Regions from separate parts of the Synechococcus sp. WC101 genome, predicted to be linked through region 2. Evidence: riboswitches for the same ligand, from Rfam matches in the RefSeq annotation. Region 2 holds a riboswitch; each other region holds the start of a gene.
The links. Region 2 has a riboswitch for cobalamin ahead of NW809_RS01525 (TonB-dependent receptor). Riboswitches for the same ligand answer to the same signal wherever they lie in the genome.
Positions count from the first base shown of each region.

Region 1 (4,534 bases), on a different contig from region 2:
TGATCCAGCGGAGCAAAGCCCCACTCTCATCTTGCCCTATTTGCCAGCCGCAAGGCGGCCTAGGAGTGTCGTAGCCGCACGGTTGCCCGCGGAGGAGACGCTGGCCTGAGCAACCTTGCCGGGGGCTAGGTGGCCTGGAGCTCCTCCCTTAGACGCTGAGTGGCTGCCACCATGTTTTTCAGGGCAGGGATCACTTCCTCCCAGCGGCGGGTTTTTAGGCCGCAGTCGGGGTTGACCCAGGTTTGCTCTAGCGGCAAGTGGGCCACTCCCAGGCGCAGTTGCCGGAGAATCTGCTCGGTGTCGGGCACCGCCGGGCTGTGAACGTCGTAAACGCCGTTGCCTACCTGGTGGCGATAGCCGGCTTGGGCAATCTGCAGCAAGGTTTTGTTGCTGCTGCGGCTGTTTTCGATGGAGAGGACGTCGGCATCCAGACGCTCGATGTGCTCGATGATGTCCCCGAACTCCGAGTAGCACATGTGGGTGTGGATCTGGGTTTCGGGCTTGGCGCCAGCGGTAGTCAGGCGGAAGGCCTCCACCGCCCAACTTAAGTATTCTGGCCAGCGCTCTTTTTTCAAGGGCAGCCCCTCTCGCAGCGCTGGCTCGTCCACCTGCACCATCGCGGCTCCGGCAGCTTCCAAGTCGGCCACCTCTGCCCGCAGGGCCAGGGCAATTTGCAGGGCCTGCTCGCGACGGGAAACGTCAACGCGGGGGAAGGACCAGTTGAGCACGGTTACCGGCCCTGTCAGCATCCCCTTGACCGGCTTTTGAGTCAGAGATTGGGCCACCTTGAACTCCCGCACCGTCATGGGGCGAGGGCGAGACACGTCGCCGTAGAGAATGGGGGGACGCACGCAGCGGCTGCCATAGCTCTGCACCCAGCCGTGCTCGGTAAAGGCAAAGCCCTGCAGTTGTTGGGCGAAGTATTCCACCATGTCGGTGCGCTCGAACTCACCATGCACCAGCACATCCAGGCCAATTTCTTCTTGGATGCGGATGCACTTGGCAATTTCGGCGTCGATGGCAGCTTCGTATTCGGCCTGGGAGATCTCGCCCTTTTTGTACTTGACCCGCCACTGCCGGACTTCGGGGGTTTGGGGAAAAGAGCCGATGGTGGTGGTCGGCAGCGGTGGCAGCTTGACCTGCCGGCCTATACGCTGCTCGTAGGGAAGGGAGCGCTGGAAGTCCTGCGCCGTCAGGTTGGCCAAGGCCTGGCGCACTGTAGAGTTGGGGGGATTGAAGTCCTGGAAGGCCTGCCACTGCTGCTCCAGCTCCTGCTGCTGGGCGGCGGTGTCTTCGCCGTTGAGGGTGCGGGCCAGCAGAACCACCTCGGCCAGCTTCTGCTCGGCAAAGCTGAGAACATTGCGCAAAGGCTCTGGCAGGTGGGTTTCCAGAGCAGCGTCGTGGGGCACAAATTGGAGCGAGCAAGAAGGCTGCACCCGCAGGTTGGGGGCTAGGGCTTGCAGCTCTTGCAGAGTGGCCAGAACGGCTTTGGGCTGGATCTGCCAGACGTTGCGCCCGTCCACTACCCCCGCCCCCAGGATCTTGTCGGCGGGGAAGCCGTGGGCTCTGACCAGTTCCAGGTTGTGGCCGCGGGTGAAGTCGAGGCTGAGGCCAGCTACCGGAAGCTCCACCGCCCAGGGGTAAGTCTCCCCCAAGTCGTCAAAGTAGGTAACCAGGTGGAGAGGGATCCCCACGCTTGCAAGCCAGCGGTAGGTCTGCTCCACCGCTTCCTGAAGACTTTTGCCTTCGCTGGTCACCAAGATGGGCTCATGGACTTGCACTTCCCGGATCCCCAGGCGCTGCAGCTCCTGCAAGAGTTCTCTGTAGAGAGGAAGCAGCTTCTCCAGATCCCCCCGCAACTCGCCAGAGCGCTGGCTTAGAGCAAGAAGGGTAACCGGACTGAGGAGGACGGGGCTGGTGCGGTTTCCTAGGATCCCTTGCGCCCGTCGCACCGTGGCCAGGAAGTCGTCGAAATGGGCCTGAGGGATCGCGTCGGCCTCAATTTCCGGCACCAGGTAGTGGTAGTTGGTGTCAAACCACTTGGTCATTTCCAAGGCCGGCAGCCCCTCCTGCCCCCGCGCCATGGCAAAGTAGCGCTCCAGGCCTGATAAGCTCTGAAACCGGGAGGGAATCAGCCCCAGCCAGGTGGCCCAGTCCAAAACGTGGTCGTAGAGGGTTTGATCTCCTACGGCAATGTGGTCGAGGTTGGCCTGTCGCTGGGTTCGCCAGGCCTGACTCTCCAGATCCTGCAGCGTCGCCAACAAGGCTTCCGCCTCCAGGGTGCCGCCCCAAAAGGCCTCCAGGGCTTTCTTCAGCTCGCGGCGCTTGCCCATGCGGGCATAGCCTAGGGTTTGAGTTTCAATGGCCATAAGGTACCTTGTCCTGAATCGAATTCGGTAATTGAGGTTGCCGCCAGTTGTCATCCAACCTAGGCAGCAAGAGATGGCCGCCGACATGCCTATCGGTGGCATCCCGGCAGAAGGTTTTCCCTAGGCCAGGAAACCTGCCGGAGCTGTCAAGGCGTTCCTTCACCCTGGCGGCTTGCCCACTCTGCACAGGGGGATGCCCAGAGGACTCTTTTGTGCAACCAAAGCGAGCAACCGTCCTCCTAGCTGCCCCTGAGCTAACTGCTCAGCTCTCTTGTCCGCGCTTTTGACTGAGTGCCTACGATCCGAGAGCGTCGAAAATCCGTAAGCAGGCCGATGAAAAAACTTCGAGACGGGAACGGGCTAACGTCAAAATGGGGAGCATATCTGTACCTCGCAGATATGGTGAACTGTGGAAAAACCGCCGGCGGGCATTCTGACTTGCTCAGTTTTGGAGGGGCTGGCTTGCGTCTCAAGGCCTCTTGCAACAACGAACTAGGGATCCCAAGTCCAAAACCGGCTCACAGCTGCGGGACAGCGGCAGATTCTCACTGCACTTTCCCCGTTGCCTCTGACGGCTGATCCCCGTCAGAACCGACAGTAGACTTTATCCTATCACTGGTTTTAGCGGGACTGGGCGGATTTGAACCGCCGACCTAGCGCTTAGGAGGCGCTTGCTCTATCCAGGCTGAGCTACAGCCCCAGGTCAGGTACCTCACTGATACTAGCAGAGAGGCTAGGGGGTATCGCCGCAAGGCTGCCGAGCAATAGCGTTCTTATGGAATTGCTGGAACAAAGGCTTTGCTTTCTGACACAAAACCCAACGCGGCGGCTCACCCCAGTAGTACTCTTTTTTCCAAATGGGCAAGCGCTCCTTGATTGCATCAATGATGTAACGTGCTCCAGCAAAAGCGGCGCCGCGATGTTCAGCTGTAGCACCAACCCAAACCGCAATATCACCAATTGCAAGATGACCCTGGCGGTGACAGGCAACAGCACCGCAGAGGCCAAACTTGGCGTGGGCTTCTCGGAGGATCTTCTCGCCCTCCTTCTGGGCAAGGATCTCGTAGACTTCGTACTCCAAGCTGAGAACAGGTTTGCCCTGGCTGTGGTTGCGTACCCAGCCCTCGAAGGTTACTAAGGCACCCGCTGTGTTATTGACGAGCAAACGACTGAGTTCAGCTGGCTGGATGGTGCTATCCACAATTAGAAAACGCAGCATTTAGCCCCCACAAACTGGTGGAATGAAAACTACCAAGGCACCTTCATCTATCGGCATAGTCAAGTCACAGAACTCATGATTGACAGCAACCTTAACGTCATCCGCTGCTAGCGAAAATCCATACTTTGCTTGCAGCTGCTGATAGAGCTCTAGGTAGTTTGCTGCACTGGTTTGCAGCACTTCGCTGCTCCGCTGAGCCTGTTCCCGCAGCACTGCTACATATTGAATTGTTACGGTCTTACTTAGGACAGATTGAGTTACCATGGCTGCAACTACCCCAAACTGATTGGAAAGTGGCATACTCCTCGGCGGTATTGACGTTCATGAGCTCGACCTCATGGTTGGGGGTAACTAGGGTGCAGGGCTGCCTGCTGAGGATTTCCACAGGGCAGTACACCCCTTCCGCGTAAGCCCTTTCTAGTACCGCTGCAGCTTGAGGAGTATAGATGGCGCAAAGAGCTTCCGGGAAGCCGCGCTCGGGGTTAACATAGCAAGTTGCGATTGTTTCGGCTTGGTAGTGATCCAGCAGCTTTTGGATTGTTTCTGACCGAAGGTTCAGTAGATCACAGGCAACAACCAACCAGTTAGCTTCAGGATGAGTATTCAAGGCAGTCAATAGGCCACTGATCGGGCCAACGCTTTCTACTAGATCTGGTAGTGTGGGCAAGAGCTCTAGAGCTGTGCCCGACCACTGACCGGCACGCGCTGACAAGTAAACCTGCTGGCAGTAGGGCTGCAGCAGTTCATAGAGATAGGCGGCGTGGGGTTTGCCAAAAGGGTTCAGCAGCGCTTTATCGCGACCCATGCGCTTGCTACGTCCCCCTGTGAGCACCAAGCCATAGAGGGGACGTTCCAGGAGGGCGTTTTTGCCGCCGGACTTAGTTACTAGGCGGGTCTCCTGGATGCAGATATGGGGCGACACCGACTTGCACATGTCATAGATTGT
Region 1 is NZ_JANSHG010000121.1:991-5,524, reverse strand. It holds gene metE (5-methyltetrahydropteroyltriglutamate--homocysteine S-methyltransferase) at 126-2,369, opposite strand; cobalamin riboswitch at 2,775-2,980, opposite strand; tRNA gene NW809_RS09055 (tRNA-Arg) at 2,995-3,069, opposite strand; gene NW809_RS09050 (molybdopterin synthase catalytic subunit) at 3,103-3,588, opposite strand; gene NW809_RS09045 (MoaD/ThiS family protein) at 3,589-3,852, opposite strand; gene moaC (cyclic pyranopterin monophosphate synthase MoaC) at 3,827-4,534, opposite strand, start outside.
Region 1: linked by a shared signal. The riboswitch ahead of metE (5-methyltetrahydropteroyltriglutamate--homocysteine S-methyltransferase) and the one ahead of NW809_RS01525 (TonB-dependent receptor) in region 2 are both predicted to bind cobalamin.

Region 2 (4,534 bases):
AGGGCCGAGAAGGCTCCACTCCAGACCAATCCTCCCATCACCGCCAAGCCGAGAGCTGCTGCCGCCCACCCCAGGCTGGGCCAGGTGGTCAGCCACTGCCAGAGGTCGCGCCCGATCTGCACCCAGAGCGGCTGCCCCCACCAGCCGGCCAGGCCCAGCCAAGCCAGCACCGCCCCCCAGCCCAGGGCCGGCTGCCCTGCCCACTGGCCCAGCAGCAGCAGCAGGGCTGGGATCCCCAACAACAGCAGGTTGAGCAGGGGGCGCCCAGACGAGAGGGAAGCCAGCGGCAACTCTTGGGAGGAGCCTTCGCGGGCAAGGGCTTCGTCGGTCATGGCAAGGGTATACTCTAGGGGTAGCGTTGGATCTACAAAAAGAAGCCTGCGTCAGTCCGTATTTGGAGTTGGGGAAGAGGGCAGGATCCTGCCTGTCAGGTTTGGTAGGATAGCCTCGACCCTCCTTCCTTCTCTGGCCCAGCCTGGTGTGGGGATGACTCCTATGATCTCTTCCTTATCGTTCATCCGTCTGCAGAAATCCGGCGAACACCAATTTACAGCAGTCCTGCCTGACTTGCGGTTGCAGCGTCACGGCTCCGCGACGCTGACGCGACTGGCCACCTCTTTGCTGTTGAGCACCAGCTTACTGCTGGCGGCAGGAAGGGATCCCAGTTGGGCGCAAACTTCCCTGGACACCGGCCTTTTGGAGAAGCAGGCCCTGCCCCAAGCGCCGCCGCTGCCGGACGACCGCCCCGCCATTTTTGTGGATGCCGCCAATGGCAGCGATACCCAAGGGGATGGATCCCGCAACAACCCCTTCAAGACCATCACCCATGCCATCAGCCGGGCGCCAGCCGGCAGCATCATCCAGCTTCTGCCGGGGGTGTACAGCGCAGAAAGCGGCGAAGTCTTCCCCATCCGCCTCAAGGCCGGCCTTATCTTGCGCGGGGACGAGTCCACCTTGGGAGAGGGCTACCTGATCGATGGCGGCGGCACCTACATGAGCCCGACCTTGGCCCGGCAAAACGTTGCCCTGCTGGCAGAGACCGGCTCAGAGGTGCGGGGGGTTACCCTGCGCAACCAGGGTCGGCGCGGCTACGCCCTCTGGGTAGAATCGGCTTCCCCGCGCATTCTCAACAACAGCTTTGTGGGCAGCATCCACGACGGCATTTTCATCGCCGGCGCCTCCAACCCCTGGATAGAAGGCAACCGCTTCTACAAAAACGGGGCCAACGGCATCTCCGTCTTGGGCACCTCCCAGCCCACCATTGTCAACAACCTCTTCCAAGAGACCGGCTTTGGCCTCACCATCGACCAGCGCTCGGCGCCGATTGTGCGCAACAACCGCATCCTGCAAAACCGCACTGGCATTGTTGTCGGCGGCAGCGCCCGTCCCATCCTGCGCAACAATCTCATCGCCCGCAACTTGGAAACCGGTCTCACGGCCATCACCAACGCCCAGCCAGACTTGGGCACGGCCTCGGAGCCGGGCAACAACATTTTTGAGGGCAACGGCCAGTACGACATCCTCAACGCCACCCGCGGTCTGCGCCTCAACGCCAACGGCAACCAACTGGCCGGCAAAACCAAAGGGGAACTGAATCTGGCCGGCCAGACCACGGTGGCTGCGCTGCCCAGCAACGCCCCGCCACCCATTGCGGCAGGCGGCTTGACGCTGCCCACAACTCCGCAGGCCGAGCCTCCGGCTCCCAGCAGGGATCCCCAGCCGGCGGCGGCCTCTCCCACCTTGCCGGTGGTGACGGTGCCCCAATCGACTGCCCCCGTTCCCCCTCCTGCAGCGGGATCGGGAGGGCGCATTTTGCCCAGTGCCCCCCCTCAGCCGGCAGGCGCTCAACCCCAGGAGTTTGTTGCCGTCCCCTTCACCCCCGATGGCTCCACCACGCCTGCCCAACCGGTTGAGCCTGCTCCTGCCACTCCCGTCCGCCAGCAATCTGTGGCTCCTCTCACGGATATTACTACCCTCCTGCCACCCCCGGCTCGCCGACAAGCGGGCAGCAGCCCAACAACCCCCCCTGTTCCCGTTGCCGCGGCTCCAGAACCGGCGGTAGCCCCAGCAGAGTCGGCCACCCGCTTTCGTGTGCTGGTGACCCCCAAGGGCAGCGACGATTTGCAGCGGCTGCGGCAGCTCGTCCCCGAAGCGGTGGAGACCGTGTTCAACGGCAGGAGGGTGCTGCAGGCCGGCCTCTACGACAGCCGCAGCCAGGCCCAGTCAGTCTTGGATCGGCTGTTGGACGCCGGCTTTGACGCGGTGGCGGAGATGATCTTCCGTTGACCTCACTGCCCAGGGATCCCCCCCGGCAGGATAGGAACTCCCCAGCAGGGAATGTATGATGCCTAGCACGGCTTTTTCCAGAGCAATGGGGAGGAAAGCCGTGCCGTCAGGTTGTCCTGGGGATCAGCCAGGGCAAGCAATGGGGAAAGTCCGGTGCAAATCCGGCGCTGTGCCGCAACTGTGATGGGCTGAGGCCCTCAGTCAGGATGCCCGCCTGCGGCTTTGGCTCAAAGCTTAGCCCTTCCGCGTCGCACGGAAGCAGGAGCAACCGGATGAAAGTAACTGTATGTCTCAGCCTTGGGCTGGGGATCTTGAGTTTGGGGATCCCGGCCTGGGGGCAGGCAATCTTGGATACCGGCCTCAGCGCCGAGATTTTGAATCAACCCGTCACCACCCCGTTTCGCCGTCCCGGCCTGCTGCGAGAGTCTTCCCGCCCAGTCTATGTCATCACCCGCCAGCAGATGCGCCAGCAAGGGGCAAGGACGGTGCAGGAAGCCCTGCGCTACTTGCCCGGGATCCTCAGCGATGGCACAGCGGGAACTCAGTTGGGAGCTCTTAGCTCTCAATTCATGCGAGGGGCGCGAACGGCGCAGGTATTGGTGCTCTTGGATGGCCGCCCTCTCAACGATCTGGGTTTTTTCGGGGGGTTTGACCTCTCGCAAATCACCACCGATGTCGTCGAGCGAATTGAAGTCTCCCCCGGCGGCGGCTCTACCCTGTACGGCTCAGACGCCGTTGGCGGCGTGATCAACATCGTCACGGTGGAGCCGCAGCCAGAAACGGAGACGGTGCTGGAAGCGGCGGTCGGCAGCTACGGTCTCAATGAGCAAGGGATCCAAAGTCGCGGCCAAGCCCAGGATCTGGGCTGGGTGCTCAGCTATCGCCGTCTGCAAAGTAACAACGACTTTCCCTTTGCCATTGAGCGGCTGGGCAAGTCAGGCAGGCGGGAAAACTCGGCGGTGGAGTACCACAACTTGCAGGCCAAGCTCACCTGGCAACTGGCCGAAGATCAAGTCCTAACAGCCAACGCCCTCTACCTCAACAAAGCCTTTCGCGTGCCCGGCAGTGTAGAGTTTCCCTCTCCCGACGCAGAGCAAAACACCAACGATCTGCTGCTGGATCTCAGTTGGCTGTGGACTCAGGAAACAGGATCCCTGCAGGCAAGAGTCTTTTTGGACGATCTCAACTACCGCTTCAGCGCTCCGCAAAGCCAGGGATCCCGCGACGTCATCTTGCGCAATGGCTGGGGATCCCAGCTTCAATATGCTTGGCAGGCCGGCGAAAACCTAGAGGGAGTTTTGGGGGCAGATTATCGCTCTATCTCAGCCCGCAATACGACTTTTTCTTTTGCCAGGGGTTCTGCCAATATCAACTACGACGATACGGTTAACCAGGGGGCCCTGTTTGCCCGCCTGGACTACAGCCCGGATCCCCAGTTCCACCTCGACCTGGGCATCCGTCAGGACTTCAGCAGTTTGGCCAACGGCTCGGCCACCTCGCCGGCTGTGGGGATCCGGTGGGCAGTTGCCGAGGGAACTACCTTGAGGGCCAGCTACGCCGGCAGCTTTCGCACCCCCTTGATCTCGGAATTGTTCTTTCGGCTGCGCGGCTTTTTTGAAGTGGATGGCAACCCCAATCTCCGCCCAGAGCGAGGGGAAAGCTTTGACATTGGCTTAGATCAAGCCTTGGGAGATTTTGGCCTGCTGCGCTTGACTTTTGCCCACAACCGCATCCGCGATGGCATCACCTTTGTCAGCCTTGGGCCGCGCCGAGGAACCTATGAAAATATTGGGCTGGTTGAATACACCGGCCTGGAGGCAGCTTTGGATGTGCGGCTGGGGGAAAACTGGATGCTTTTTGCCAACTACACCCTCAATGATCCCATCATCCGCGCCGCCCTTGACCCAGCTACAGTTGGCAAGCAGCTAGCCTTTGTGGGAGCCGATAGCCTGAACTTAGGCCTGACCTACCGTCACGAGCAAGGCTGGCACAGCTCAATTTTAGTCCATCACATTGGGAGCTTTTTTACCAACAACACCAACACGGAATCCCTGCCAGGCTACACCACCGTAGCTTGGCGAGGAGGGATCCCGTTGACTGAGGACCTAAGCCTAGAGATGGGGATCGACAACCTGCTAGACGAGCAGTATGAAGTCTTCCCCGGCTATCCCGGCGTTGGTCGCACGCTGAGGGTGAACCTGCGGGGGCAATTTTAGCGACATCTCAGGCTGTTTTTAACTCCCTGGCT
Region 2 is NZ_JANSHG010000011.1:14,007-18,540, forward strand. It holds gene NW809_RS01515 (pentapeptide repeat-containing protein) at 1-332, opposite strand, end outside; gene NW809_RS01520 (DUF1565 domain-containing protein) at 496-2,286, shown strand; cobalamin riboswitch at 2,378-2,519, shown strand; gene NW809_RS01525 (TonB-dependent receptor) at 2,559-4,502, shown strand.

Region 3 (4,534 bases), on a different contig from region 2:
CCCCCGGCCTGTCCGCCTCATCTGCTGGCGGCACTTGGCGCTTGGCTATCCAGGGCATGAGCTGCGCCTCCTGCACTGCCGTCATTGAACAGGCCCTCAGTCGCGTGCGGGGCGTTACGGCACAAGCGGTCAACTTTGCCAGCGAGCAGGCCATCGTGCGAGGGGATCCCCGGCTGGTGAATCCGCAAGCCTTGATCCGGGCGGTGGAGCAGGCGGGGTATCAGGCGCGCTTGGTCGAAGACGATTGGCAACAGTCCGATCCGACCGACCCAGAACGGATCGCCCAACGGGCGGCAGAACGGGAATTGAAGCTGAAGGTGGCAATAGGAGTGGGCCTCAGCACGGTGCTGCTGATCGGATCCCTGCCGATGATGCTGGGGCGGGAGATCCCCGGCCTGCCCCCCTGGCTGCAGGATCCGTGGTTGCAGTTGCTGCTGACGGCGCCGGTGCAGTTTTGGGTGGGCCAGCCTTTTTATCGTGGCGCCTGGGCGGCTTGGCAGCGACGCTCGGCGGATATGAATACCTTGGTAGCTTTGGGAACGAGCGCCGCTTTTTTCTACTCCCTTTTTCCAACCCTCTTTCCCAACTTCTTCCACCAGCAGGGCCTGCACCCGGATGTGTACTACGAAGTGGCGGCGGTGGTCGTCACCCTGGTGCTGGTGGGCAAATGGATGGAGCAGCGGGCCAAGGGGCAAACCTCCGAGGCCATTCGCAAGCTGATCGGGCTGCAGCCGAAAACGGCAAGGGTCATCCGCGACGGGGTGGAGCAGGATATCCCGATTGCGGCGGTGCAGGTGGGGGATCGCATCCGGGTGCGCCCCGGTGAGAAGGTGCCAGTAGACGGGGTGATCCTGGAAGGATCCTCCAGCCTGGACGAGTCGATGGTGACGGGCGAGAGCCTGCCGGTGAGCAAGTCGGCAGGAGATGAGGTTATCGGGGCCACCCTCAACCAGACGGGCAGCTTTGTGATGGAAGCGCGGCGGGTGGGCAAAGATACGCTTCTGGCCCAGATCGTGCGCCTGGTGCAGGAGGCCCAGGGATCCAAAGCTCCCATTCAACAGGTGGCGGATCGGGTGACGGCCTGGTTTGTGCCGGCGGTGATCGGGGTAGCCATCCTAACTTTTGTGCTCTGGTGGGGGCTGGCGGGCAATCCGACGCTGGCTTTGGTGAACACCATTGGGGTGCTGATCATCGCCTGCCCTTGTGCGCTGGGGTTGGCCACCCCCACCTCGATCATGGTGGCGACGGGGCGGGGGGCAGAACTGGGGATCCTGGTGAAGCGGGCCGAAAGCCTGGAATGGCTGGCCCATCGCCTGGGCACAGTCGTCCTGGACAAAACCGGCACCCTCACCGAGGGCCGTCCCAGCGTCACCGAGATCTGGACGCCAGGATCTTCCCCCCTAGCCCTGTTGCGCCTGGCAGCAGCGGTGGAACAACACTCGGAACATCCGCTGGCCCAGGCAGTGGTGCAAAAAGCCGAAGCCGAAGGCATCTCGATCCCGCCGGCCCAGCACTTTCAGGCAAAAGTGGGCGAGGGGGCAGAAGCCTGGGTGGAGGATCAGTGGGTCGGCATCGGTCGGCTGAGCTGGTTGCAGGCGATGGGGATCGCTTGGGATCCCTCTTGGTTGGAGCGGGTTCAGACCTGGGAAAGCCAGGGCAAAACGGTGATCGGCGTGGCGCAATCCCACCGTCTGGTGGGGCTGTTGGCCATTGCCGACCCCATTAAACCCACCTCCCCTGTAGCGGTGCGCCAGCTTCAGGAGATGGGCCTGGAGGTGATCCTGCTGACCGGGGATAACCCCACCACCGCCCAGGCCATTGCTCGGCAGGCAGGCATTCGCCGGGTGATCGCCCAAGTCCGCCCTGAGCAAAAGGCAGCCTATATTCGCCAGCTCAGACGGCCCCGCCACCGGGTAGCGATGGTGGGAGATGGCATTAACGATGCGCCGGCACTGGCAGAAGCCGATGTGGGGATCGCCATCGGGACGGGCACCGATGTGGCCATAGCCGCCAGCGACATTACCCTGATATCCGGCGATTTGCGGGGCGTGGTTACCGCCATTCAACTTAGCCGCGCCACCCTTGCCAACATCCGCCAAAACCTCTTCTTCGCCTTTATCTACAACACGCTCGGGATCCCGATTGCCGCCGGGGCGCTCTACCCCTTCACCGGTTGGCTGCTCAACCCCATGCTGGCGGGGGCGGCCATGGCCCTGAGTTCCGTTTCGGTGGTCGCCAATGCCCTGCGCCTGCGACACTTTCGAGCCCACAGACCGGCAGGCCGGCGTTAGGCCTTCTCCCAGGGGCAAGGGGGATTAGCGCGGCAACAGTTTTGCTGCCCTTTGAGCATGAGTCTGCCGTACCGCTCATGCCTCAGGGCTATCTTCTGGCAGACAAGGACATCCCCCCCAGGGGGCTTGGTGAACGACAAGCGGCAAGCTAACCTAAAAGGCTCAGGCAGACTGGGGAAAGCGCGGTGCAAATCCGCCACTGTGACGCAACTGTGATGGGATCCCTCCCTCAGCCAGAACACCCACCTGCCGTTGTCCTGTACCCCTTGCGATTCACAAGGAACGGAGTTTTTTGTGTTGGATGTCCTCAGTTTTTCCCCTCCCCGTGCGGTTGGGCAGTTTTCTTCTCCTGCCTTGCCCCTGTTGCTCATCGGCCATGGATCCCGCGACCCTGAAGGGCGGCAAGCCTTTCTGGAGTTGGCCCAAGTCTACCAATCCCTCACTCCCCATCGACCGGTGATCCCCTGCTTTCTGGAGCTGACCCAGCCAACCATTGCCCAGGGGGTAGAGCAGTGCTTGGCCCAAGGGTGGCAGGAGATCGTGGCCCTGCCGCTGTTGCTGTTTGGGGCCCGCCACAACAAGTTCGATGTGACGATGGAACTGGATCGCCTGCAGGCCCTCTATCCCCAGTTGCGCATTCGTTACGGTGGGCCGCTGGGGATCCGCATCGAGATCCTGCAACTGCTGCGAGACCGATTGGCTGCTCTGATAGCTGCCCAACCGCGGCGGATCCCAGAGGCAGAAACCGTGCTCCTATTTGTGGGTCGCGGCTCCAGCGATCCTGAGGCCAATGCCGAAGCCTGTAAACTGGCTCGGCTGCTTTGGGAAGGATCCGGGTTTGCCGCTGTGGAGACCTGCTTTATCGGCATTACCCATCCCCGCCTGCCTGTGGGGTTGGAGCGGGCCTCGTCCTGGCAGCCGCGTCGGGTGATCGTGCTGCCCTACTTTCTGTTTACGGGGGTGTTGGTGAAAAAAATCGAGGCGGCAGTGGAGAAACAACGACAACGACAGCCGGAAATCGACTGGCTGATGCTGCCGGAATTGGGCCTTGTGGATACGGTGCTGCACAGCCTGCAGCAACTGGAGCAGGAAGCCCTGCAGGGCCAAACCCCGATGAACTGCCACCTGTGCAAGTTTCGCCTGGCCGTGAGCGCAGAGGTTGGAGCTGGATCCAGCCATCACCACCCTCACGAGCATCATGACCACCATCACGGGCACGGATCCCATCACCATCACTCTCACCATCACCACAACCACGGCCATACCCCCGCAGCAGCAGCGGATCCCTGGGCCGAATTGCAGAGCTACCACCAGCGGGCTTGGCAAGTGCCCTAAGCGAGAAACAGAGGCTGCCGGCGGGATAAACTGAGATGCAGGCAGGCGATCTGTGAACCTGACCTCTGGTTCTCCTGCTCCGGTGGTTCTGCTAGCGAAAAAACAGAAACGATGATGTTCTCCCGCTCCTCTTGGGTCTCAGGTGCCGCTGCCGCGGGGAGCGGGATCTTTGTCTTCGCGTTGGTGGTGGGCCTGCTGGATCAGATCCTGCCGACCCTGCCCAAGGTTTCCCTGTCCTTGGCCGGGATCCCTGGGCTCCTGGCTGCAATTGGGGCCTCCTACGGGGTTTGGCGGCTGGTTCAGATGGGTCTGCAGTCGCATTCCTGGCCTGACTTTCGAGAATCGCTGTTGGCGGCTGTGTCTCCCTTCGATCCTGCCGATCACGGTGGTAGGCCGCGGCAACCCGAAGTGGATCCGCGTCCTCTGCAAGTGGCTGAGGAGATCCGCCAAACCCAGCTCCGCCACCAAAAGATCCTCGACCGCACCAAGCAGCAGGTGAAAGCCGAAATCCAAACCTGCGAACGCCCCCAAGCGCAACTGCGCAGCGAGCAGCAGCGGTGCCGAGTTCTGCAGGCCCAAGCCCAACGGTTGCAACGGCACTTGCAAAATCTCCAAACATCATCCCCGCCCTCTTCCCCAAACTCCAAACCGGCCAAACCCACACCAGAGCGGGAACTGCGCCACAGGCTCCGCCAACTTCAATCGCAAGTTACCACCCTAAAAATAGAGCTGGAACGGCAAGGGATCCAACTGCAGCAGTCGGAAGCCGAGCGGGCCCAACTCCAGCAGCAGCAGCAAAAACTTAAGCGCCTCCTGCAGCGCACAAAATCCGAAAACCAAAAGCTGCGCTCCCAACAGGAGGAATGGGCCCGGCAACTGGAGCAATCCCAGCAGGAGTTGCGGACTTT
Region 3 is NZ_JANSHG010000034.1:2,908-7,441, forward strand. It holds gene NW809_RS03910 (heavy metal translocating P-type ATPase) at 1-2,291, shown strand, start outside; cobalamin riboswitch at 2,420-2,556, shown strand; gene NW809_RS03915 (sirohydrochlorin chelatase) at 2,586-3,626, shown strand; gene NW809_RS03920 (hypothetical protein) at 3,738-4,534, shown strand, end outside.
Region 3: linked by a shared signal. The riboswitch ahead of NW809_RS03915 (sirohydrochlorin chelatase) and the one ahead of NW809_RS01525 (TonB-dependent receptor) in region 2 are both predicted to bind cobalamin.